Roseiflexus sp. RS-1: one gene and its partners. The protein of the gene in region 2 interacts with the protein of the main gene of each other region in a pairwise test. Links are inferred from orthologs where the notes say so. Each region holds a gene or a part of one and is shown on either strand. Other genes may lie near its edges. The genes, in order: ROSERS_RS21315, dnaE and dnaX.

Region 1 (6,666 bases), 5.1 Mb from region 2 along the record:
TATCGAGAATGGGATTGACCTCCACCAGATCGAGGCTGATCAACCGCCCCGACGCTGCGATCAGTTCCATCGCCAGGTGCGCCTCCCGGTAGGTGATGCCGCCCAGCACCGGCGTTCCAACCCCCGGCGCTTCGTGCGGGTCGAGCACGTCGAGATCGAAACTGAGATGAAAACCGCTCGTGCCAGCGCTAACGTGCAGGATCGCTTCTTCCATTACTGCCGCCATGCCACGCCGGTCAATATCGTGCATGGTAAAGACACGCACACCGGAGGTGCGCAGCAGTTCACGTTCGCCGTCATCGAGGTTCCGTACTCCAACCAGCGCTGCATCTCCCGGACGAAGAACCGGGATCCGTCCGATCAGTCCGGTCAACATTGGATGCCCGCGTCCGGTCAGAACTGCCAGACCCATGCCGTGAATATTTCCCGAAGGGGTCGTCTCTGGTGTATTATAATCGCCGTGGGCGTCGAGCCAGATAACGCCGATGCGCCGGTTGTGCGCCACACCCGCAACCGAACCGATCGACAGACTGTGATCGCCGCCGAGTATGATCGGCAGCGTATTGCTGGAGATGACGTCGCGCACCTGTTGCGCCAGGTCGCGCACAACGCCGACGATCGGTTGCAGGTAGCGCAGCGGTTCATCCGCAACCGGAGGTTCGATCTGCTCTGCCAGCGGCACGGCGAGGTTGCCAAGGTCGCGCACCCGGTAGCCCAGCGCTGCGATCCGCTCACGCAGACCTGCATACCGCATGGCGCTTGGTCCCATATCGACGCCGCGCCGTCCTGCGCCAAGGTCGAGCGGCACGCCAATGATTGCAATATCGCGCATACGTGTGGAGGAAGAGTTGATGGAGCGTTTCTTTCAGTATCTGAACATCTTTCCCATGCCACTCTGGCTGGCAATGATGTTTGCCCCCAATCATCCATTGACCGAGCGGATGAGTCGTCCTGGTGCGCTGTTTATTGCTGGCTTGAACTATGTTGTGGCGCTGGCGCTGGCGGTGCGACGCGGGCAACGCGAGGGCGCTTCGCTTGATTTTACATCACTTGAGGGAATTCGCAAGGGCTTGAGTTCGCCGGAAGGTGCGGCAGCAGCCTGGGCGCACATGCTCGCGCTCGATCTGTTCAGCGGTGCGTGGATTTATCGTGAGTGCCGCCGCCTGAACGCGCCAGCCCGGGTGCGCATTCCCTCCCTCTTTGCCACCCTGATGGCCGGTCCGGCCGGATTGATGGGGTTTTTGATCTGGCGCCTGCGTTTGCCTGCCTATCACCCGCCAACCGATAATAATCCATAGTATCAGGAGCCAGGTGACATCGCGCACATGCCCGGTCTTCGAGCAACGCGGCCAGCAGTGCGCATGACACATTCCTTCGTCAGGAAGACGCCCTACTGCCCGCGTGAGACATCATCGGGATCGATTCCCATGTCTCGCAGACGCTTACGCAGTGCATGCAGGCGTTCTTCGGCTTGTGCCCGCGCCGCTGCTTCGCGACGCGCCTGTTCCTCCGCCGCTTCGCGCGCCGCTGCTGCCCGCCGGGCGCGCTCCTCCGCCGCTGCTGCCTGGCGCATCACCGTCACATAGTCTCCAATTTCCCCGCTGTGCCTGTCGTAGCATACCACGCCGTCGCCCCGCACCCCCAGCCACAGGTCGGCAATCTCCAGATGCACCCGCCCACTCGCGTCCGGTTCCCGCAACCGGTACGCCCCCGCTTCCAGACGATAGTCGAGCAGGTGCAGTCGTCGCTCCTCGCCCTGCCCTACATCGTCCACGATCACGTACTGCGCCACTCCCGCCCGTGCGTAATGGTTCACCTTGATCACCACATCATTCTCGCGCGTCTCCGGCGAAACGATCTCGATGATCAGCGCCGGACGCGCCCCTTCGACCGCAACCTCGAACGTGCTCCAGTCTTGCCGCTCTGCAATACCGGGGATAACCATGATATCCGGTCCGTGGGGACGTAGATTGGGGATGTCCCACGCGATCCGTATATTGCTGAGGACGATAGCGCGACCAGATGGCTCCAGTCGAGCGCGCAGCACGGAAGCGAGATACATCCGGTCAGTGGTGTGGCGATCGCTGCGCACGATGAAGTCGCCCACCTTCGGGTGCAGGACATCCTCCAGCGTGAGCGGCGCCTGTTCCAGGTTGTGAGGATCGTCGGAGGTCGGGCGCGGCACGAAGCGCCAGCCATAGCGGAACGGGTCAGCGTCAGCATCGGTAGGAGGAACCGGTTGTGTCGGTACGTTTGTCATAGGGCGTCCATAGAATTCGGCACGAAAGCGACACGCCGCCGGTTATGCCCGCGCCATCGACGGTGCAGGCTGCGCTTCGGATGAATGAGCGCTCACACGCAGCGCCGACGCAGCCAGCAGGATCAGCGCAATCCAGACTGCATCCGCCAGGAACAGGTGCACCAGTTGCATCCAGACGGGCGCCTGCAACGCAACGTTGACATACCCTGCAACCAGTTGCACCGCGTACAGCACGGTCAGCACAATCGCCAGGCGGCGCGTCGTTGCGCCCGGTCGCGCTGTGCTCGTGTACCATGCCGCCACCACGACGAACGCGCCAACGCCGATGGCGAGTGCAGGGTGCATCATGCGGATCGAGACGATTGCCGCCACCAGCGGCGCCAGGGCTTCCTCACTGCCGCCAGCGCGGGTGTGGGCAAAGAAGAGGGTGTCCCCCAGAGCGATGACTGCGCCGCTCATGCCGACCAGGATCAACCCGACCATACCGGTGATCAGCCAGGATGCGACGGCGCCCTGACCGCGCAGACGGATCGGTTCGCCGCCCGACGCCCACCATCCGGTCAGCGCAATACAGGCGATCAGAATAAATGTGTTCAACAGGTGTGCCGCCATCGAAACGGCGCGCGTCAGCGACGCATTGTGCGCCACCAGTTCGAACAGCACCAGCCCGGCGCCCAGCAGCGCTTCGGTGATGATGAACACCATCGATAGTTGCGCGCCGCGCCGGACGATATGACCTCGCGGGTATGCGCGATACGCCCACACGAGCATTCCAATCACCATCAGTAATGCGACGCCGCTGGTCAATCGATGGGTGAACTCGACGATGGTTTCAACTGCCGGGGCGCGTGGAATGACTTCGCCGTTGCACAGGGGCCAGTGACTGCCGCACCCTGCGCCCGACCCCGTTGCCCGCACAAACGCACCCCAGAGAATGACTAGCAGGTTGTAGATCAACACTCCCCACACATAGGTTGCAAAGCGATTGCGTGCCAGCATGACCGCTTCCTTTCCAGGCGCTTCGACTGTGCCTCGATAGTGCGGGCATTGTATACCCGAAGTAAGCGGATGGTCAAATATGTCATTCAAGACTGCCCACTGACCGCTTCCGCACGAGGACGTCAGGTATGGTACGATACAGTATCGGCGAAGCAGAAGACGTGGAAACAGCACTCAGGGAGTGAACGCATGACCGGCAGGCTTGCCCGCCGTGTGGCGGGTTTCGGCACAACCATCTTCACCGAAATGAGCGCGCTGGCGCTGGAGCGCGGCGCGATCAACCTGGGACAGGGCTTTCCTGATTTTCCAGGTCCGGCATTCATCAAGGAAGCGGCGGCAGCCGCGATTGCCGCCGACATCAACCAGTACGCCCCGATGCCCGGATTGCCTCGCCTGCGTCTGGCGGTCGCTGCGCAGTGGGAGCGTGACTACGGGCGTGCAGTGGACTGGCAGCGTGAAGTCACAATCACCAGCGGCGCAACCGAGGCGTTGTGCGATGCGCTGCTGGCGCTGATCGAGCCGGGCGATGCGGTCATCATTTTCGAGCCAGCGTATGATGCCTACGTACCCGACATTACCCTGGCAGGCGGCATTCCTCTACCAGTGCGTCTCTACCCGCCAGATCCCACCCACGCCACGTGGTGGTTCGACGAGGCGGAACTGCGCGCCGCGTTCAGGCGCAATCCGACGCTCATCATCGTCAACACGCCGCACAACCCGACCGGCAAGGTCTTCACCCGCGCCGAATTACGCCTCATCGCCGAACTCTGTCAGGATCACAACACCCTTGCGATCACCGACGAAGTGTATGACCGGCTGGTCTTCGACGGTGGCGCCCATGTGCCGCTGGCGACGCTCCCCGGCATGTGGGAGCGCACGCTCACCATCAACAGTGCTGGAAAAACCTTTAGCGTCACCGGATGGAAGATCGGCTACGCGGTTGGACCGGCGCATCTGAACCAGGCGTTGCGCCAGGCGCACCAGTGGGTGACGTTCGCCACATCGTCGCCATTGCAGGAAGCAGTTGCCGTCGCGCTGGAACAGGCGTCGGTCAACGGATACTACTGCGACCTGTTGCGCGACTATAGCGAACGGCGCACGCGGTTGCAGCAGGCGCTCGAGTCAGCTGGATTACCGACGCTTCCGGTTGAAGGCGCCTATTTCATCTCTGCCGACATCGGCGCACTGGGGTATGCCGACGACCGCGCCTTCTGCCGGTGGCTAACAACCGACATTGGCGTGGCAGCCATTCCCACCTCAGCGTTCTACAGTGACCCGACGGGCGCGCCCAACCTGGCGCGTTTCTGCTTCGCCAAGCGCCTGGAAACCATCGATGCGGCTGCCGAGCGCCTGGCAGCATTGCATACCCGTCTGTGACATCGATGCACTGGCAGTGGAACGGCTGGGTGAAACAGTTAACCTTTCATCAACGTCTAACCAACTGCCAGGAACACACAGGAGGAGAAACGCTTATGCGCAATGTGCGCATCCTGATACTGACAACCGACGCGGGGAGCGGACACCGGAGCGCCGCGCAGGCGATCGAGGCGGCGCTGTTGCACAACTACAGCCAGAGCGTGCAGGTTACCATCGCCAACCCGTTGCATGAACCATCGAGTCCCTCGCTGCTCCGGCATGCAGAAACATTCTACCTTTCAACTATCCAGCACGCGCCGGAACGGTATGACCGCGCGCACGCGCTCACCGATGCAGCGGCATATGCCGTGCTGTTGCGCAGCGCGATGGGGCTGGCTATCGGCGATGCGCTGCGACGACTGCTCGTGCGTCATGCGCCCGATGTCGTCATCAGCGTGTATCCGCTCTTTACTGCACTGGTCGCCGATGCCTATCGCGGGGTGCGGGGTCGTCCCGGATTGATCACGGTTGTGACCGATCTGGGGCATGTGCACCACACCTGGTTTTCGCCAGTCGACGACCTGTGCATCGTTCCAAATGCGCAGGTGCGCACACGCGCGCTGGGATGTGGTCTTGAGCCGCACCAGGTACGGATTGTCGGCATTCCAGTCCACCCGCGGTTTGCAGCGCCGCGCGCTGCGCCGGAGGATGTGCGGCGCGATCTGGGCTGGCGCACCGATCTGGTCACCGTGCTCATCTCCGGCGGCGGCGCCGGGGTCGGTCCACTGGCGGAACTGTCGATTGCTGCCGATGAGGCAAATGAACACATCCAGCTTGCCATCGTTACAGGTCACAACCGCGAACTTGCTGCGACGTTGCGCGCGCGCACCTGGAAGAATCCAACCCACATCTATGGCTTTGTTCCCATGGCGGACATGATGTATGCCGCCGACATCGTCGCCACCAAAGCTGGCGGTTTGAGCATTAGCGAAGCGCTGGCGGTGGGACGTCCCCTTCTGATCTATGGCGCTGCACCCGGACAGGAAGCCGGCAATCTGGAGTATGTCGTGCGCCGTGGCGCCGCGCAGTACACACCGGATGCGACACAGTTCGTCGCCGGAATACAGCGCTGGATCGAACGACCGGAAGCCCGGCGGGCAGCAGCCGATGCCGCGCGTGCCGCCGGAAATCCACTGGCAGCGTTTGAAATCGCCCGAATTGTACGCGACCTGGCGCTGTCCCGTGACGCTGCACCGCGTCTGGCGCCGCGCGTGTCACTGAGCGAGTGGTTGAGTTCGTGGCGATAAAACGAGAGAGGCGCCACCGTCGCCGCAATGACGCGGACGAAAAAAGGGGAGGCGCTGCCAGACAACGCCTCCCCTTCCTTTTGCGGAAAACCCACCGACGGGTTTAGAAGTCCATTCCGCCGCCGCCGGGGGTTGGCGTCGCCGGCTTCTCTTCCGGAATATCGGCGATCAGCGCCTCGGTGGTCAACAGCAGACCGGCAATCGACACCGCATTCTGCACCGCCGAGCGGGTCACCTTCACCGGGTCGATGATACCCATCTCGATCATGCTGCCAAACTCACCGGTCAGCACATTGTAGCCGATATTCTTGTCATTCTTTTCCTTCTGCAAGCGGCGCACCGTATCAATGATCACCGCGCCGTCCTCGCCAGCGTTACGCGCCAGCTGGCGCATCGGCTCCTCGAGCGCGCGGCGCAGGATCTGCACGCCATACTTCTCGTCCTCATACGTCACCTGGACGCGGTCGAGCGCCGGGATGGCATTGAGCAGCGCCACGCCGCCACCAGGCACGATGCCTTCCTCCACCGCCGAGCGCGCCGTCGAGAGCGCATCCTCAACGCGGTGCTTCTTCTCCTTCAACTCCGGCTCGGTTGCCGCGCCGACCTTCAACACCGCCACGCCACCTGCCAGTTTCGCCAGACGCTCCTGCAACTTCTCGCGGTCGAAGTCGCTGGTGGTCGTCTCGATCTGAGCGCGGATCTGCTCAATGCGGGCGCGGATTGCACGCTCATCGCCGCGACCCT
Region 2 (8,172 bases):
TCAACCAGATAAGCGTTGATGACACAAAGATCAACGCCAGGTCGCGCGGACTGCGCAGCGACTGCAACCCTTCGACAAAGCGGTCGAACAACCCGTGAACAAGAGAACGGAAACGCACCGGCACGAACCGCTCGACTATCCAGGCATACGTCCGGCTCATGCGTTCTGGGCGCGCGGCGATGACCAGAAATGCTGCCAGCGCCGCCAGAAAGACGACACTGAGGACGGTGACCAGCGATGAGTACACTGGAGGTAGAGGGGCGAACGGCAGCGTCACGAAGACGAACAGGAGCATCACCAGACCATCGAAGAGGCGTTCGAGCACCACAGTCGCCAGGGATGCACTGATCGGCACGCGCTCCTTACGCCTCAGGACATACGACCGCAACACCTCGCCTGCGCGCGCCGGATACACATTATTGCCCATATACCCGATAACGACGATGGGGAACAGGCGGGATACAGGAATCGGCGCGAGGTGACGCAGCATGTAGTGCCAGCGCCAGGTGCGCGCCCAGACCGCGAGGAAATACACACCGACGCCAGGCGCAAGCCACCAGTAGTTCGCCTGACGCATAACCTGCCAGAACGTCTGGAAATCGAGACCGCGAAGCGCAATCCAGAGACAAACGGCGCTCACGACGATTCCCAGCCACAACTTCCAATTGCGCACCAAGGGAGCCTCTCCAGAAGCGCGGGTCAGCCGCGCGCAATGTTGCTTGCAGCGATGCCGCGGCACTACACACCCGGCGTCGAAGGGGCATGATACTTCGCGTGCGCAGGTCTGTCAACGGCAGAGAGCTGTACTAGTAGAACCAAAAACTCAGGAAACTGTCAGACCAGGTCTGGGATGCGCTGCACCTCAAACACCATTCGCCTCGAAAACGCTTACGTGGACTGAATCCGACGCTCCATCCTGTTCCACCGTCCATGCCGCCCCGCCGACCTGGACACAATCGGAGTCAAAGCCTTCCTTTCCGCCCGCGAGTGGAGGGTTCGGGGGGATGGCGCGTGATCGCGCAAATCTTCGAGGGACTGCCGTTCTGCCACACACAACGGAAGGGTGCGGCGAACAGACGCTACACCCTCCCGAGAAAGGCACGACGCGAACGGAAGCTACAAGAGCGGAACGTTTCTTCAAAGCCCGTCAGATTCGCAGACAGAGCCGCATACTTTCAATGATCTGCCGGGCTATCGGGCGAATACTGGCTTCCACTTTAGCCGCCAGGCTGGTTGCGTGCAGGACACCAGACTATGCATATATGGGTCCATTGCAAAAAGGCTATTTCACCGCTGAGACGCAGCGTTCGCAGAGGAAGATGCCAGAGCGAGCCACTCCAGCGCACCATGCTTCGCCGCGCATACACTTCGTTTTCGAAGTTCTCTGTGCGCTCGGCGTCTCAGCGGTGCGTTTTTGCAGTGAAGTCATCTATGGTGCAGGTCAGAGAGAGAACCAGTTGCTCTTACGACGCATCTCCTGGTTGGAGACCGCGCGCTGTTAACAGCGCACCGAGTTTCTGCAGCCCCAGGCGCACACGCGTCTTGATCGTTCCGAGCGGTCGATTCAGTTTCGTGGCGATTTCCTGGTGCGACAACCCGCCGAAGTATGCCAGTTCAACTGCCTCGCGTTGCGTATCGGGAAGGTGATCGAGTGCGTCACGGATAACGCGCCGCTGTTCAAACGCCCACGCTGCTTCCGGCACATCAATCTGATCATCGGCGAGTTGCTGGATCACAGGATGATCAACATCCTCATAGACCTGAGTCGGGCGGGCGCGCATGCGGCGCAACTCATCGATGCACAGGTTATGCGCAATGCCGAACAACCACTGCGCCACACGCCCGCGCTCGATGTCAAAACTTGCGCTACGGCGCCAGACGCGCCAGAAAACTTCCTGGACAACCTCTTCTGCGAGTTCGCGATTTTTCAACATACGCAGCGCCATGCGGTAGACCACAGACGAATAGCGGTCGTAAAGCGTCTCGAGCGCGCTGCTGTCTCCCTGTGCGATTGCCGCGATCAGAACATGGTCGTCTGGAGTGTCGGTGCGGGGGATGGCGGCTGTTGTGCGAATGTACTCATCAGAGGATTGGTTGACCATGGAAGAACCTCTTTTCTCTTCCCGTGAGGCTGTTTACCTCGCCCTTGTTTCACGATGATTATATATCGTTCACAACCCTTTGTCAATGTTTTGAACAGATTTTGAAAAGATTTCTCATCCTCCTTTCATCTTTTCCCGAGACAGGGTTCTATAGCATAAGAAAGCCATAAAACAACCTTCCAACCTGAGGAGGTTGTATTTTGGTTGCACAGTTTTGTACTGTGCCTGCACAGGTTTCGGGCAGATCTGGGGAACAATGCCGCCTGTCCGGGCGCAGCGCAGCGCCCCTACCGCGCCCCCGCAGCGCTGATGCGCCCCTCGACGCCGGACGCGCTCGCTTCGCCTGTATGGGCGCAGCGCGGCTACGCCCCTGCTATTCCACCGAAACGCACTCCGGTCCGAGCGTATCGCGCAGCGCGCCGATCAATCCCTCATCGCACGTGATCGTCCGACGCATGCGCAGCAGCACCCGACGATCGGCAGTGTCCAGTTGTATCACAACCTGATCCGAGCCGTCGCGTCCACGCAGCAGATCGTAGATGTGCTGCATCAGGCGGATGTCTGAGTCGTGATCGCCGGTGCGACGAAAACGCAGGCGCATGGTACGTCCCTGCGCAGATCCGCCGTTGGTCTGCGGCGGATGATGGTCGTGCCCGTTCCCGTTCGGCGCTGCAGATGGTCGTGGGCGGGATGTAGCATGCGGTTTGATGATCGAAATAGGGGTGGTTACCGGCGGCGCAGCCGGAGTTGGCGATGGGGATGTAGACCCCACCTCTGCAGAGGGAGACTCTGGCGGTGTCGCCGCTGCGGTTGCAGGAACGGATGGCGCGACAGGGCGCGCCGTTTCATCTGGCGCTGTCGCATATGGAACGATCTCCGGGGGAACAACGCCGTCATCCTCCTCCGCCAGTCCTTCGAGATCCATTTCAGGCGCATCTGGCGGCAGCGCAGCTGCTGACAGGTCGAGGTGCGCCGCCTGTTCGAGCACCAGTTGCACGACGCCATTACGCTCATCGACTTTTGCCTGCACAACGAGCAGCGCGTCCTGACGGAGCAGATCGCGGTATTTTTCGCAGGCTTTGGGAAAGGCGACGAGTTCGACAACATCTTCATGTTCGTCTTCGAGCGCCGCAACCAGCATTGAGTCGCCCTTTTTTGTCGAAATTGCGCGAACGCGCGTCAGCATGCCAGCAAAGGTATGCACCTTGCCCATATATTCCTGCAACCCTTCCGGGTCGCGGAGCGCGGCAAGCGGCACGCGATTGTCGATGGCGGCATCCGCCAGCGCCACTTTACGCGGGTCGCTTGAAAAGACGACGCCAAGCAATTCTTTTTCCCATGCCAGTTGCTCTTTCCGATCATCAGGGGTCTCGTTGATCGTCGGCAGCGGGATCGCACTGATCGAGGCGTCCGTATCGGCGACGATATTGCCGAACATGTCAATCTGTCCAGTTTCACGGTTCTTCTGAGCGCGTGCGCCCGCCTCCAGCGCCGTGTCGAGGATCGCCAGCTTCTGCCGGCGCGTGCCGGGGAGCGGGTCGAGCGCACCGGCTTTGATCAGGCTTTCGAGCACCCGTTTGTTCAAGGCGTGACGGTCCACCCGTTCGCACAGATCGTCCAGCGAGCGGAACGGACCGTTCGCGTCGCGCTCGCGCAGGATCGCCTCGATCGGTCCGGCGCCCACATTCTTGATCGCTGCCAGCCCGAACAGGATGCCGCGCCGGATCTGACCATCGGACGGATCGCGAAATTCGCGGATGGTGAAATCGAGTGCGCTGGCATTAATGTCGGGACCGAGCACCGGAACGCCGCGCTGACGGCATTCATTGACCGCCTTGGCAATATCTTCCGTCACACCGCCGGCGCCCTTCAACACCGCCGCCATGTACTCGACCGGATAGTTCACCTTGAGCCAGGCGGTCTGATAACTGAGCAGACCGTAGAGAGTCGAGTGCGGTCGATTGAACGAGTACCCGGCGAACGGCAGGATCAGGTCCCACAACTGATCCGCCTGCTCCTGGGTCAATCCTTTGCGGAGACACCCCTGTTTGAACTTCACCTCGTTCTCCGCCATCAACTTTTTGTCTTTTTTGCTGATGGCTTTGATGACGATGTACGCCTGACCGAGGGTATAGTCGGCGACCTCCTGGAGCAGGCGCATGATCTGTTCCTGGTAGACGATCACGCCATAGGTGTCTTCGAGGATCGGTTTCAGGATGGGATGGAGGTACTTAATATCCTGCGGGTTATTCTTATTATGAATATAGACCGGGATCTGCTCGAGCGGACCGGGGCGATAGAGGGCGACCATCGCGTACAGGTCTTCGACGCGGGTCGGCTTGAGTTGCATCAGATAGCGTGTCATGCCCGGACTTTCGAGCTGGAACACGTTCGTTGTTTCACCGCGGCTGAGCGCCTCGAACACCTTCGGGTCATCAAGCGGAATATCGGCGAGTTCCATTTTTCTGCCGGTCGTCTGCGCGATATACTCCAGCGCCTCGGCGACGACCGAGAGATTGGTCAATCCGAGCACGTCCATCTTCAGCAGACCCATCTTCTGCAACGTTGGACCCTCGAACGCCGCCATGAGCGCGTTCTCGTCCTTTGTGGTGCGTTGCAGCGGCACAATGTCTTCGAGCGGCGTGCGACTGACGACCACACCGCAGGCATGCGTGCCGACGCTTTTCATGCGCCCTTCGACTTTCTGCGCCCAATCGATCAGCCGCGCCAGGTCCGGGTTCGTCGTGTAGATCTGTTTCAACTCCGGCACCCGTTCAAGCGCCTGCGCAATCGTGGTTCCGACCGGCAGCGCCGGGATGAGTCTGGCAACGCGATCCACCTCATTCAACGGAATCTCCAGGACGCGCCCGATGTCGCGCAGGGCGGCTTTGGCGCCGAGCGTACCGTAGGTGATGATCTGCGCCGTGTTCTCGCGCCCATACTTCGCCGCGATGTACTCCAGCACCTCGTGGCGGCGGCTATCGGCGAAATCGATGTCGATATCCGGCATCTCCAGGCGTTCCGGGCTGAGGAAGCGCTCAAAGAGGAGTTTGTTCTTCACCGGATCGACATCGGTAATGCCCAGGCAGTAGAGGATCAACGATGCGCCCGCCGACCCGCGCGGCAGGCAGGGAATGCCACGCGCCCGCGCAAACTTGACGTAGTCCCAGACAATCAGCATATAGTCGGGGAAGCCGGTTTGGTTAATCACATCGAGCTCATACGCCAGGCGTTTGACGTACTCTTCCGGCGGATGACCATTGAAGCGGCGCATCAATCCTTCCTCGCACACCAGGCGAAGATAGGAGGCGGCATCGTGTCCTTCGGGGATATCAATCGTCGGCAGCTGGACGCGCCCGAACTCCAGGGTCAGGTTGCAGCGCTCGGCAATGCGGCGTGTATTTTCGAGCGGCGTCGTACCGTATTTCTTAAACCGGCGCCACATCTCTTCGCCCGACATGATGTGGTAGGTGGCGTCCATCTGATAGTTCTTCGCACACAACTCCTTGAGGGTCATGTTGTAGCCGAGCGCCAGGATCATCTTGTGGGCTTCGAGGTCTTCCGGACGGACAAAGTGCGTGTCGTTGGTGACCACCAGCGGAATCCCCAGTTCCTTCCCGATACGCACCAGTTCATCGTTGATCTCTTCAAGCTCCGGCGTGTTCTCGTGCAGTTGCAGTTCGAGGAAATAGTTGTCGGGTCCAAGCAGGTCGCGGTACCAGGCGGCGATTTCACGCGCCTGATCCTTTTGCTTTTCGGTCAGTCGCTGGATGACTTCGCCAGCGATGCATGCGGATGTGACGATCAAGCCGTCGTGATACTGCTCCAGCAGTTCCCGGTCAATGCGCGGTCGGGCAAAGACTCCCTTCCCCATGCCATCGAGGTGGGCGCGCGTCGTCAGGCGCACCAGGTTGCGGTAGCCGACCTCGTCCTTCGCCAGCAGGAGCAGATGGTAGTAGTTCTTCGCGCCACGGCTCGTTGCATCGCGGCGCGATCCGGGCGCCATGTACGCTTCCAGCCCGATGATCGGCTTGATGCCCGCTTTTTTTGCGCTGGCATAGAACTCCATGACGCCATACATCACGCCATGGTCGGTCAGGGCGATGCTGTCCATCCCCAATTCGACGGCGCGCGCAGCGATGGCGCTTGTGGCAGCGTAGCCATCGAGCAGACTGTATTCGGAGTGAACATGCAGATGGACAAAATCGTTCATAGGAGTGCTCCGCAAAGCCTGGCGATATACAGATTGAAATGCTTTACACCTGGAATTGACAATTCAATCAAATAATACCCTGCAAAGCAGCATATGCCGATCCCGTTTCGGGCAGGTGTCAGTCAGAGCGCATCAGAATGCGGCGGCTCAACATAACAACAAATGCACAGCCGGTATTGTCGGCGTCAACAGTGCAAGTATAGCACACCCATGCGAGATCGGTGAAGTGGATAACCTGTGGATGTGTAAGAGATTATTGTGGATAGTATCAGGATGCCATGGACGCAGAGAGGTGGTTTCATGATTGCGAAACAGTTGCTTTTTTGCGATACTTAACAAAATAGTGCTATCCGCCCCGCGTCCCTCCTCAACCGAAAGGAAGCGTGGTATGTCTATCACTATCACCCAGCGACAGAGTTTCATCGCCATCTGCGCCCTGATCGGCGCGAGCGCGCTGATCTATGGCGCACTATCGGCGTTTGCTGGCGAATGGTCACGGGTTGTCGTCAGTCTGATCAGTTTGCTGATCACAGTGCTTCTGCTGGCGGCGTATCTGCGCGGTTGGGAGCAGGCGCGGCACGTGCTGGTGATTGTGTTCGTTTTGCTCATCGTTGTTGGCTCGGTCGATGTTGAAACAGTGTACCGACCCAATCTCCTTGTTCCGCCAGCGCTGGCGCTGGTACTGCTCTCCCCGCCCTGGGTGATTGGGGTTGCTATCGCTGGCGTTCTTCTGATGGGGATGCGCACGGGATGGAGCGGACCGTATCTCGACGTGCTCAATCTTATCGTCTACACGGTTGTGGTCGGTCTGATGCTGCTGGCGCGCGCCATTCTGAGCACAACCGCGCGGCAGGCGGAAGAAGCGCGGCGGCAGGCGGAAGAAGCCCGGATGCGGGCAGAGACGCTGGTGGAATCGCTGGCGGAAGCCAATGCTGCGCAGCAGACCCAACTTGAAGAACAGCGTCGCCTGCTCGCACTGGTCGCCACGCTCGAAACACCCGCCATCGCGCTTGCCGATGGCGTCCTGTTCGCGCCGATCGTCGGGCATGTGGACAGTCGGCGCGCGTCGGCGCTGATGCAACGCCTGCTCGAAGCGGCGCACAGCGAGCGTGTACACCACATCATCATCGATATTTCGGGGGTGACAACCGTCGATTCGATGGTTGCGAAAGCGATCGTCGATACAGCGCAGGCGCTGAAACTGCTCGGATGCGACGTGACGTTGAGCGGTATTTCGTCGAAAGTGGCGCTCACTCTGACGCAGCAGGGCATTGCGATCAGCGATGTTGCAACCGTTCGCAGCCCACAGGAGGCGTTGCAACGGATAAGCGCCGGGGGTTGAGCGTGGAAACGAAGGTTTACTTCCGCTTCCACGCCGATACATTCCACGTCACAGGGGCAAGGGCGTCGGGCGAAAGCCCCTCGACGCCGGGGTTTGCCGCGACGATGCTCAACCGCTGAAAGAGGGGCAGCGCTGGCAGTTCCTGTGTCCAGAGTTGCTGCTGACGCAGATATGCTTCTGCGCGCTCGACCGGATCAAGGGTTGTATCGGCGGTTCGCACGGCGCGATCGGCATCGCGGAAGCACCAACCGGCGAAGTTTTCGCCGCGATACCCGTTGCTCTCAGAGGGAACCGCAGCGCAACTCCAGAGTTGCAATCCGCCCGGCTCTGCTCCGGCAATCCATCCAAAGAGCGCCAGATCGAACTGTCGCAGGTAGAGAGGACCGTCGGCATCGAACATCTCTTCGGATGGGGCTTCGTTGATCTCGATTTCGATACCGAGGGCGTGCATATCCTGCTGGAATCGCCGGGCAATCTCGCTGCGCACTGCACTCCCCTGGGTGGTCAGCAATTGC
Region 3 (6,616 bases), 1.8 Mb from region 2 along the record:
GATCAGCAGGTTCACCAACCCCTGCCCGAATTCGAGCAGGCCGCGCAACGCCTCACGCGCCACATTGATCGGCTGCCATGCATCTTCCTCGATGATCGACGGCGGCGGCGGCACGGGGCGCAGTTCTGCGGTGATGGTCGACATGGCTGCGCTGCGTTGCAGGTATTGCATCCGCCCCTTGATCCGCTCAATCTGCTCCTGAACATCGCTCAACGCCTGGTTCACACGCAGCGCATCTTCAACCTTGTCGGTACGCTGCAACAGGTCGAATAGACGGTCACGCGTCGCTTCCAGGTTGCGTAGCCGCGACTCGAGATCGACATACTCTTCGGTGACATCTTCGCCACTGATATTACGGCTCAACACCTTCTTCGCCAGCCCTTCCACGCCGCTGAGCGCCTCATCGAAACGCGCCGCAGGCACGCGGAAAACGATGGTTGACCGCATCGCGTCGCCGGTGCCATACGTTTCTGTGCTCACCACAAAGCCGCCGAGTCGCGCCGCTGTCTGGCGAATGGCCGCTTCCGCTTCGCCAACGTTCACCACTTCCAGGGAAATCGAGGCATTCTTGATGATCAGACGGTCTGATGCCGGGATGTCCTGCGAGGGCGCAGGTTCAGGCGCTGCGCCACTGCCGCGTTCCAGCGCCGGCGCCCCGGCGGCTGGCGCTGCCGTCGGTATTGGAACAAACTCAGGCTGAGCTGGCTGACTTGCCGGTAATGACGCTACACTGCACGAAACCAACGCCAGCGCCGACACGACAACGATGATGATGAATCTGATAGAAGCCATGGTCGTGCCCTCCTGGTGAGTTCGATTGACGCTGCGACAAGGGAGAAGCGTGTGTGATGCAAGCGGCCGCTCTTACGCGCTTGAACCTGTCGTCATGCATATAAACGCGCGATCAGGGAATTTTGTTCCGGGATCGGATGCCGATGTTGATCGGCATGATATGGTCTTTGAAGAAATAATCCGCTCTCGTCCGCGCAGGCGGGCTTCGCCTCGCCTGGCCGAGGGATTTAGCCCCACACGGCTCATTCAGCATGGCGGATGTGTAGCAGTTCCCATAGAGGTTGAACGCTCCCAGAATTGCACGCCCCACACGGCGACCGAAATGAATTTCGGTCTACGAGAGAAGTAATCCGCCATCGTCCGTCGTCGGGCATAATGCGGGCTAAAGCCCTCCCTGAGCGCGTGGAAGCCCCTGCGGGGCTGGAGCGTCTCTGCCGGGGTGCACGCCGGAGGCGTGCGCACCTGAGGTGGCGTCTCTCCTATTCCGGAAGGAAGGCGCACGATTCTCGCCCGCGCAGGCGGGCTTCGCCTTTCATAGCCGAGGGCTTATGGTCCTTGAAGAAATAATCCGGTATAGCCCGCGCAGGCGGGCTTTGCATTCCATAGCCGAGGGCTTATGGTCTTTGAGTAAATAATCCGCTACAGCCCGCTCTAGCCCGCGCAGGCGGGCTTCGCCTCGCATAGCCGAGGGCTTCAGCCCCACGGCTAGCGCGGTAGAGCGGAATAAATGCTCAGTCTCCATCAGCCCGACGGCTTGTGCGGTAGAGCGGATTTAATGCTCAATCTCCATCAGCCCCACGGCAAGGAGCAAATACCGGATTATAGCCCTGTCTAACAAGACCAATCTTTGCGAGAACTGCTATAAATTCTCAATCTCCATGATATGATGCCCTCGCTCCCAGGAGAAATATGAACACGTACCCGACGCCACAGGTTTGCCCCTCAGGAGCGCCTCAGGTATAATGCCCCAGAGATCAAACGCGGAGCAGACAGGCATGACCGTACAGGCGCTCTACCGCCGCTACCGATCACAGACGTTCGATGAGTTGATCGGGCAGGAACACGTTGTCCGCACACTCCGGAACGCGATTGCGGAGGGCCGGGTTGCGCATGCCTACCTGTTCACCGGTCCGCGCGGCGTCGGTAAGACGACCGTTGCGCGTCTGCTGGCGAAGGCGGTCAACTGCACCGCGCCGCCGGCAGAACGTCCGTGTGGCGTGTGCGAGTCGTGCCGCGCTATTGCCGAAGGACATGCTGTTGACGTGATCGAAATGGACGCTGCATCGCACACGAGCGTCGAAGATGCGCGCGAGATCATCGAGCGCGTGCAGTTCCGCCCGGCAGTTGCGCGCACCAAGGTCTACATCATCGACGAAGTGCATATGCTCTCGACGGCGGCGTTCAATGCGCTGTTGAAGACGCTCGAAGAGCCGCCGCCGCACGCGCTCTTCATCCTGGCGACGACCGAGGTCCACAAGGTGCCGGCGACGATCCTGTCGCGCTGTCAGCGTTTCGTCTTCAACCGCCATACCGTTGCCTCGATTGCGGCGCACCTGCGGTCGATCGCGGCTCAGGAAGGCGTCACTCTGGAAGCGGGCGTCGCCGAAGCGATTGCCCGCGCCGCTACCGGCAGTATGCGCGATGCGCTCAGTGTGCTCGACCAGTTGATGGCATACGGTGGCGGAACCATATCGCTCGAACAGGTGCGGAACCTGCTTGGCGCCGGCGAAATGCAGGAAGTGACGGCGCTGGCGGACGCACTGATCGCCGGTGATCTGCCGGGCGCGCTGCAGGTGATCGCCAATGTCGCCGCTGCGGGCGCCGACCTGCGTCAGTTTACCCGCGATCTGGTCGAGCGGCTGCGCGCCGTGATGCTGCTCCGCGCTGGCGCCGATCGTTCGCTCCTTGATGTTGCCGAAGAAGAAGCAGTGCAGATCGAGCGTCAGGCGCACAGCGCTGATCTCGGCGCCCTGATGCGTTGGGTCAAACTGTTCAGCGAACTGGATTACCAGTTGCGCGTCAGTTCCTATGGTCAACTCCCGCTCGAACTGGCGGTTATCGAGGCCGTGATCGCACCGGCGCCGGCAACGGCAATGGCAGGCGCCCCGACTGTTGCATCGCGTCCCGTTGTTCGCCCCGAACGCAAAACGCCGCCGTCTCCCCCGGCAGTACAACCAACGACCGGAACATCCGGCACCCCCCCCATCATCGAGACCGCGTCCCCTTCCGGTGCTTCACCCGTTGCCGAACCAGCGCCCCAACCCGGTATTCCGGCAGACATGGCAACCCCCCAGACGTCGCCACCCCAGCCGGTTGCGCCAGACGACCCGCGCATCCAGCATCAGGCGCAAACCCGGCGCGCGTCCGAACCGCCGGTCGAAACCGGCGAAGGCGTGGCCGCCGCGAATGCCGATGCCGCCGCGCTGGAACAGATCGAAAGCATCTGGCACAACATCACGCGCGATGTGCGCGTTCACGACAAAACCCTCCAGGCGTTACTCAACAGCGGCGTTCGCCCGGTCGATGTCAAGGATGGCACACTGATCCTGGAAGTGCCGAGCGAGTGGTTTGTTGCCAGGCTGGAGAAGCCGGCGGTACGCCAGATCGTCGAGCAGGTGATCAGCAAACACATGGGCACGATGTTTTCCATTCGCTGCGTTGTCGAAGCGCAGCGGCGCGAGAATCCCGGCGCTCTGCGCGAGCAGATCCGTGCAACGCGCAAAGATCCGCTCGTTCGCGCAGCGCTCAACATTTTCGACGCCGACATTATTGCTGTGGAAGATCCGAATGCATAATCAAGGAGCACCCGCATGAACCCGCGACAACTGGAACAGATGGCTCGCCAGATGCAGAAGGAGATGATGCGCATCCAGGAGGAACTGGCGAATACGACAGTGGAAGGAACAGCAGGCAGTTATGTGACCGTCACCATGAACGGTCATCGTGAGATCAAATCGATCAAGCTCGCGCCGGAAGTGGTCGATCCCGACGATGTCGAAACGTTGCAGGACCTGATCGTTGCCGCCATCGCCGATGCCAGCAAAAAAGCGCAGGAACTGGCGGAACAGCGTCTCGGACCGCTGGCTGGCGGCATGAAGTTGCCGGGTTTCTAGAGGGGCGCCTGGAAGCGCACACCTGTCCGTATGCACCAGACGCACGACATCCAGATCCTGCCCGCGCCGGTCATCCGTCTGATCGAGGAGCTCAACCGGTTGCCCGGCGTAGGTCCCAAAACGGCATCGCGCCTGACCTTCTTCCTGCTGCGTGCGCCCGATGACCTGCCGCTTGCCCTGGCGCACGCTCTGACAGCGTTGAAGCAACAGGTGCAGTTGTGTTCGCGCTGCTATTTCATCACCCAGGGTGATCTGTGCGCCATCTGCGCCAACCCTGCACGTGATCAGCGTGTTATTTGCGTGGTCGAAGAACCGCTCGATGTGGTGGCGATCGAACGCACTGGCGTGTACCGTGGGTTGTACCACGTGCTGCATGGGCGCATTGCGCCGCTCGAAGGGATGAACCGCGAGGATATCTACTTTGACGAACTCCTCGACCGGGTGCGCGCCGAGCCGGTTGAGGAGGTGATTATCGCCACCAATCCGAACCTGGAAGGCGAAGCGACAGCATTTCACCTGCAACGCGCCCTGGCGCCGCTCGGCGTGCGCGTGACCCGCCTGGCGCGCGGATTGCCCACCGGCGGCGACCTGGAGTGGGCCGACCCCGGCACGCTGGGTTCGGCGCTCGAAGGGCGGCGCGAGATGTAGGGCGCTACGAAATGGTCAGATTTTCAAGCGATGGGAGCGCGACGATCCAGATCTGACCGGCGTTGAACGCGATCTCGTTCCCGGAAGCGTCAAGGAAGAGCAGACGATCCTCTGGCGCACCCTTTTGCCACGTCACCTCACGCTCGACGCCATCCATAAAGACGCGCGCCTTGCCGCTGCCGATCACCATTTGCTCGATCCGTCCTTTGTCATCGCCGGGGATGGGCTTCTCTGGAACTTCCATCACAACCACATTCTTCACCCGCAGTTGCTGCCCGGTCACCGCATCGATTGCCGGGCGCCCGCGGCGCAACCGCAGATAACTGTTAGTCGCCGGGTCATACGTCCATCCTGCCGGGTCTTCCCGATAGATGAAAAAGTACTCGATCCGTCGGGCAGGCGGGCGCGCATCGGGCGGGGCGTCCGGCTTGAAGAGAAAGCCAATCTCCGGATCGCCGAACGGCTCCGGCGCAAGATCGCGCAACGCCCGTTCGAGCGCAGCGCTGTCGGTGTACAGATTGTGCGGCGCAGAACGTTGCGCGATGCGCGCAAAATAGACGCTCCTGTTCTGGAACAGCGCATCGACATCCACCAGGCTCGTCGTATTCCGAAGAGTTTCCAGCGCCTGCGGCGCACCACCCGCGTGCACGTACAGACCGCGAAACTCCATTGCCCATTGCACAAAGTAGAGCCGTGCGCTGCGCACCGGACCAATCGATGAGGCCTCCGGCGTGATGCCCGGAGCATAAACCGCCATAAAGCGGGTCAATCCAAACTCTGCCAGCGCCTCGAACACCACTGCCGCCTTGTCGAGACCCGACTGCGGATATGCATTGGGATGATTGTCGATCATCACCACAATCGGGCGTTGCCGGAGAGCGCCACGCGCCAGCGCCGGCGCGCCGGTGATCGGATCGAGCGTCACAACCGTCGGCGCGGCGGTCGGCGCGGACGTTGGCACGCTGGTCGGCGCGGCGGTCGGCGCGGACGTTGGCGCACCGGTCGGCGCAGCGGTCGGCGCGGACGCTGGCGCGCTGGTCGGCGCAGCGGTCGGCGGAACAGTGGTTGGCAGAGCAGCAGTCGGCGCAGACGACGTGACCGGAGGGGGCGAGCTGCACGCGCCGGTGATCAGGGCAACCAAGAGACCGGGGAGTACGAGAATGGCGGAGCGACGCAGCATTGTCACCTTTCTGAACGATTCGGCGAACATGTTCACACGCATCGATAATCCTTAAGTAACGTTGAAGGTTGGAACGTTGAAGGTTGAAGGTTGAAGGTTGAACGTTGCACGTTGAACCTTGAAACGTTGCACGTTGAACCTTGAAACGTTGTACGTTGAACCTTGAAACGTTGCACGTTGAACCTTGAAACGTTGCACGTTGAACCTTGAAACGTTGTACGTTGAACCTTGAAACGTTGCACGTTGAACCTTGAAACGTTGTACGTTCAACCAACACCTGGCATTACCGACACCAATGGGCACACGGTATTGTACCATAGAGTCCACTGCAAAAAGGGCAGGTCACCGCTGAGGCGCAACGTTCACAGCGGCGGATTCCAGAGCGAGTCACGCACCCGTATGCTGCGCCATACATCCATCATGGTCCGTTTGGAGGGTTCTCTGCGCCCTAGTATAATCTAACGGGACACGGTATACCGTTCTGCGCCAGGTTCACGAGATCGCCGCGGAGTGTTGGGTAGCCGTGTCCTTCAACGCGACCAAGCCGAACAGTTATCTGGGCCCTCAAACCCGCATATGCTAGCAAGGCTGGCGCCGTTTTCCTCAGGAGGTTCTGTGTATGGCTTCCCGTGAGTCGCTCTTTATCGGCATTGATGTCTCCAAACAGACGCTGGATGTGGCGTTTGGCGCCGACCCGCACGCGCCACGCGAGACGATACCGTCTACCGACGAAGGTGTCCAGCTCCTGGTCACGCGACTCCAGCGCCTGCAGCCGACCCTGATTGTGCTGGAGGCGACCGGCGGGCTGGAGCGCATGGTGTTCGCCCAACTGCTCCAGGCTGGCGTGCCGACGGCGCGGGTGCAGCCACGCCGCGTGCGCGCC

Evidence for each region.
Region 1: the proteins of dnaE (region 2) and ROSERS_RS21315 interact in binary tests that used the Escherichia coli proteins (3 or more experiments, as listed by UniProt). The link is inferred for Roseiflexus sp. RS-1 from one-to-one orthologs.
Region 3: the proteins of dnaE (region 2) and dnaX interact in binary tests that used the Escherichia coli proteins (3 or more experiments, as listed by UniProt). The link is inferred for Roseiflexus sp. RS-1 from one-to-one orthologs.

Annotation. Positions count from the first base shown.
Region 1 is NC_009523.1:5,175,865-5,182,530, reverse strand. What follows is about bases 2,611-5,542. They hold ROSERS_RS21315 (aminotransferase class I/II-fold pyridoxal phosphate-dependent enzyme), read left to right. Parts: upstream 2,611-3,448; coding sequence 3,449-4,636; downstream 4,637-5,542. Other genes in these bases: ROSERS_RS21310 (MGDG synthase family glycosyltransferase), read left to right, coding at 4,732-5,542; ROSERS_RS21320 (COX15/CtaA family protein), read right to left, coding at 2,611-3,259. Also shown: rocF (arginase), read right to left, coding at 1-832; ROSERS_RS21330 (ABA4-like family protein), read left to right, coding at 852-1,298; ROSERS_RS21325 (Uma2 family endonuclease), read right to left, coding at 1,391-2,260; more of ROSERS_RS21320, read right to left, coding at 2,303-2,610; more of ROSERS_RS21310, read left to right, coding at 5,543-5,922; groL (chaperonin GroEL), read right to left, coding at 6,026-6,666. UniProt on the Escherichia coli protein: Shows aminotransferase activity with methionine and histidine as substrates, and to a lesser extent also with phenylalanine.
Region 2 is NC_009523.1:101,759-109,930, forward strand. Bases 2,276-6,713 are described here. They hold dnaE (DNA polymerase III subunit alpha), read right to left. Parts: upstream 6,316-6,713; coding sequence 2,476-6,315; downstream 2,276-2,475. Other genes in these bases: ROSERS_RS00455 (STAS domain-containing protein), read left to right, coding at 6,704-6,713. Outside these bases: ROSERS_RS00440 (lysylphosphatidylglycerol synthase transmembrane domain-containing protein), read right to left, coding at 1-673; ROSERS_RS00445 (RNA polymerase sigma factor), read right to left, coding at 1,464-2,102; more of ROSERS_RS00455, read left to right, coding at 6,714-7,657; ROSERS_RS00460 (peptide ABC transporter substrate-binding protein), read right to left, coding at 7,674-8,172. UniProt on the Escherichia coli protein: DNA polymerase III is a complex, multichain enzyme responsible for most of the replicative synthesis in bacteria. This DNA polymerase also exhibits 3' to 5' exonuclease activity. The alpha chain is the DNA polymerase catalytic subunit.
Region 3 is NC_009523.1:1,871,944-1,878,559, reverse strand. Bases 1,306-4,187 are described here. They hold dnaX (DNA polymerase III subunit gamma/tau), read left to right. Parts: upstream 1,306-1,787; coding sequence 1,788-3,587; downstream 3,588-4,187. Other genes in these bases: recR (recombination mediator RecR), read left to right, coding at 3,936-4,187; ROSERS_RS07930 (YbaB/EbfC family nucleoid-associated protein), read left to right, coding at 3,603-3,905. Also shown: ROSERS_RS07940 (DUF4349 domain-containing protein), read right to left, coding at 1-792; more of recR, read left to right, coding at 4,188-4,553; ROSERS_RS07920 (DUF3048 domain-containing protein), read right to left, coding at 4,558-5,775; ROSERS_RS07915 (IS110-like element ISRfsp2 family transposase), read left to right, coding at 6,353-6,616. UniProt on the Escherichia coli protein: Part of the beta sliding clamp loading complex, which hydrolyzes ATP to load the beta clamp onto primed DNA to form the DNA replication pre-initiation complex.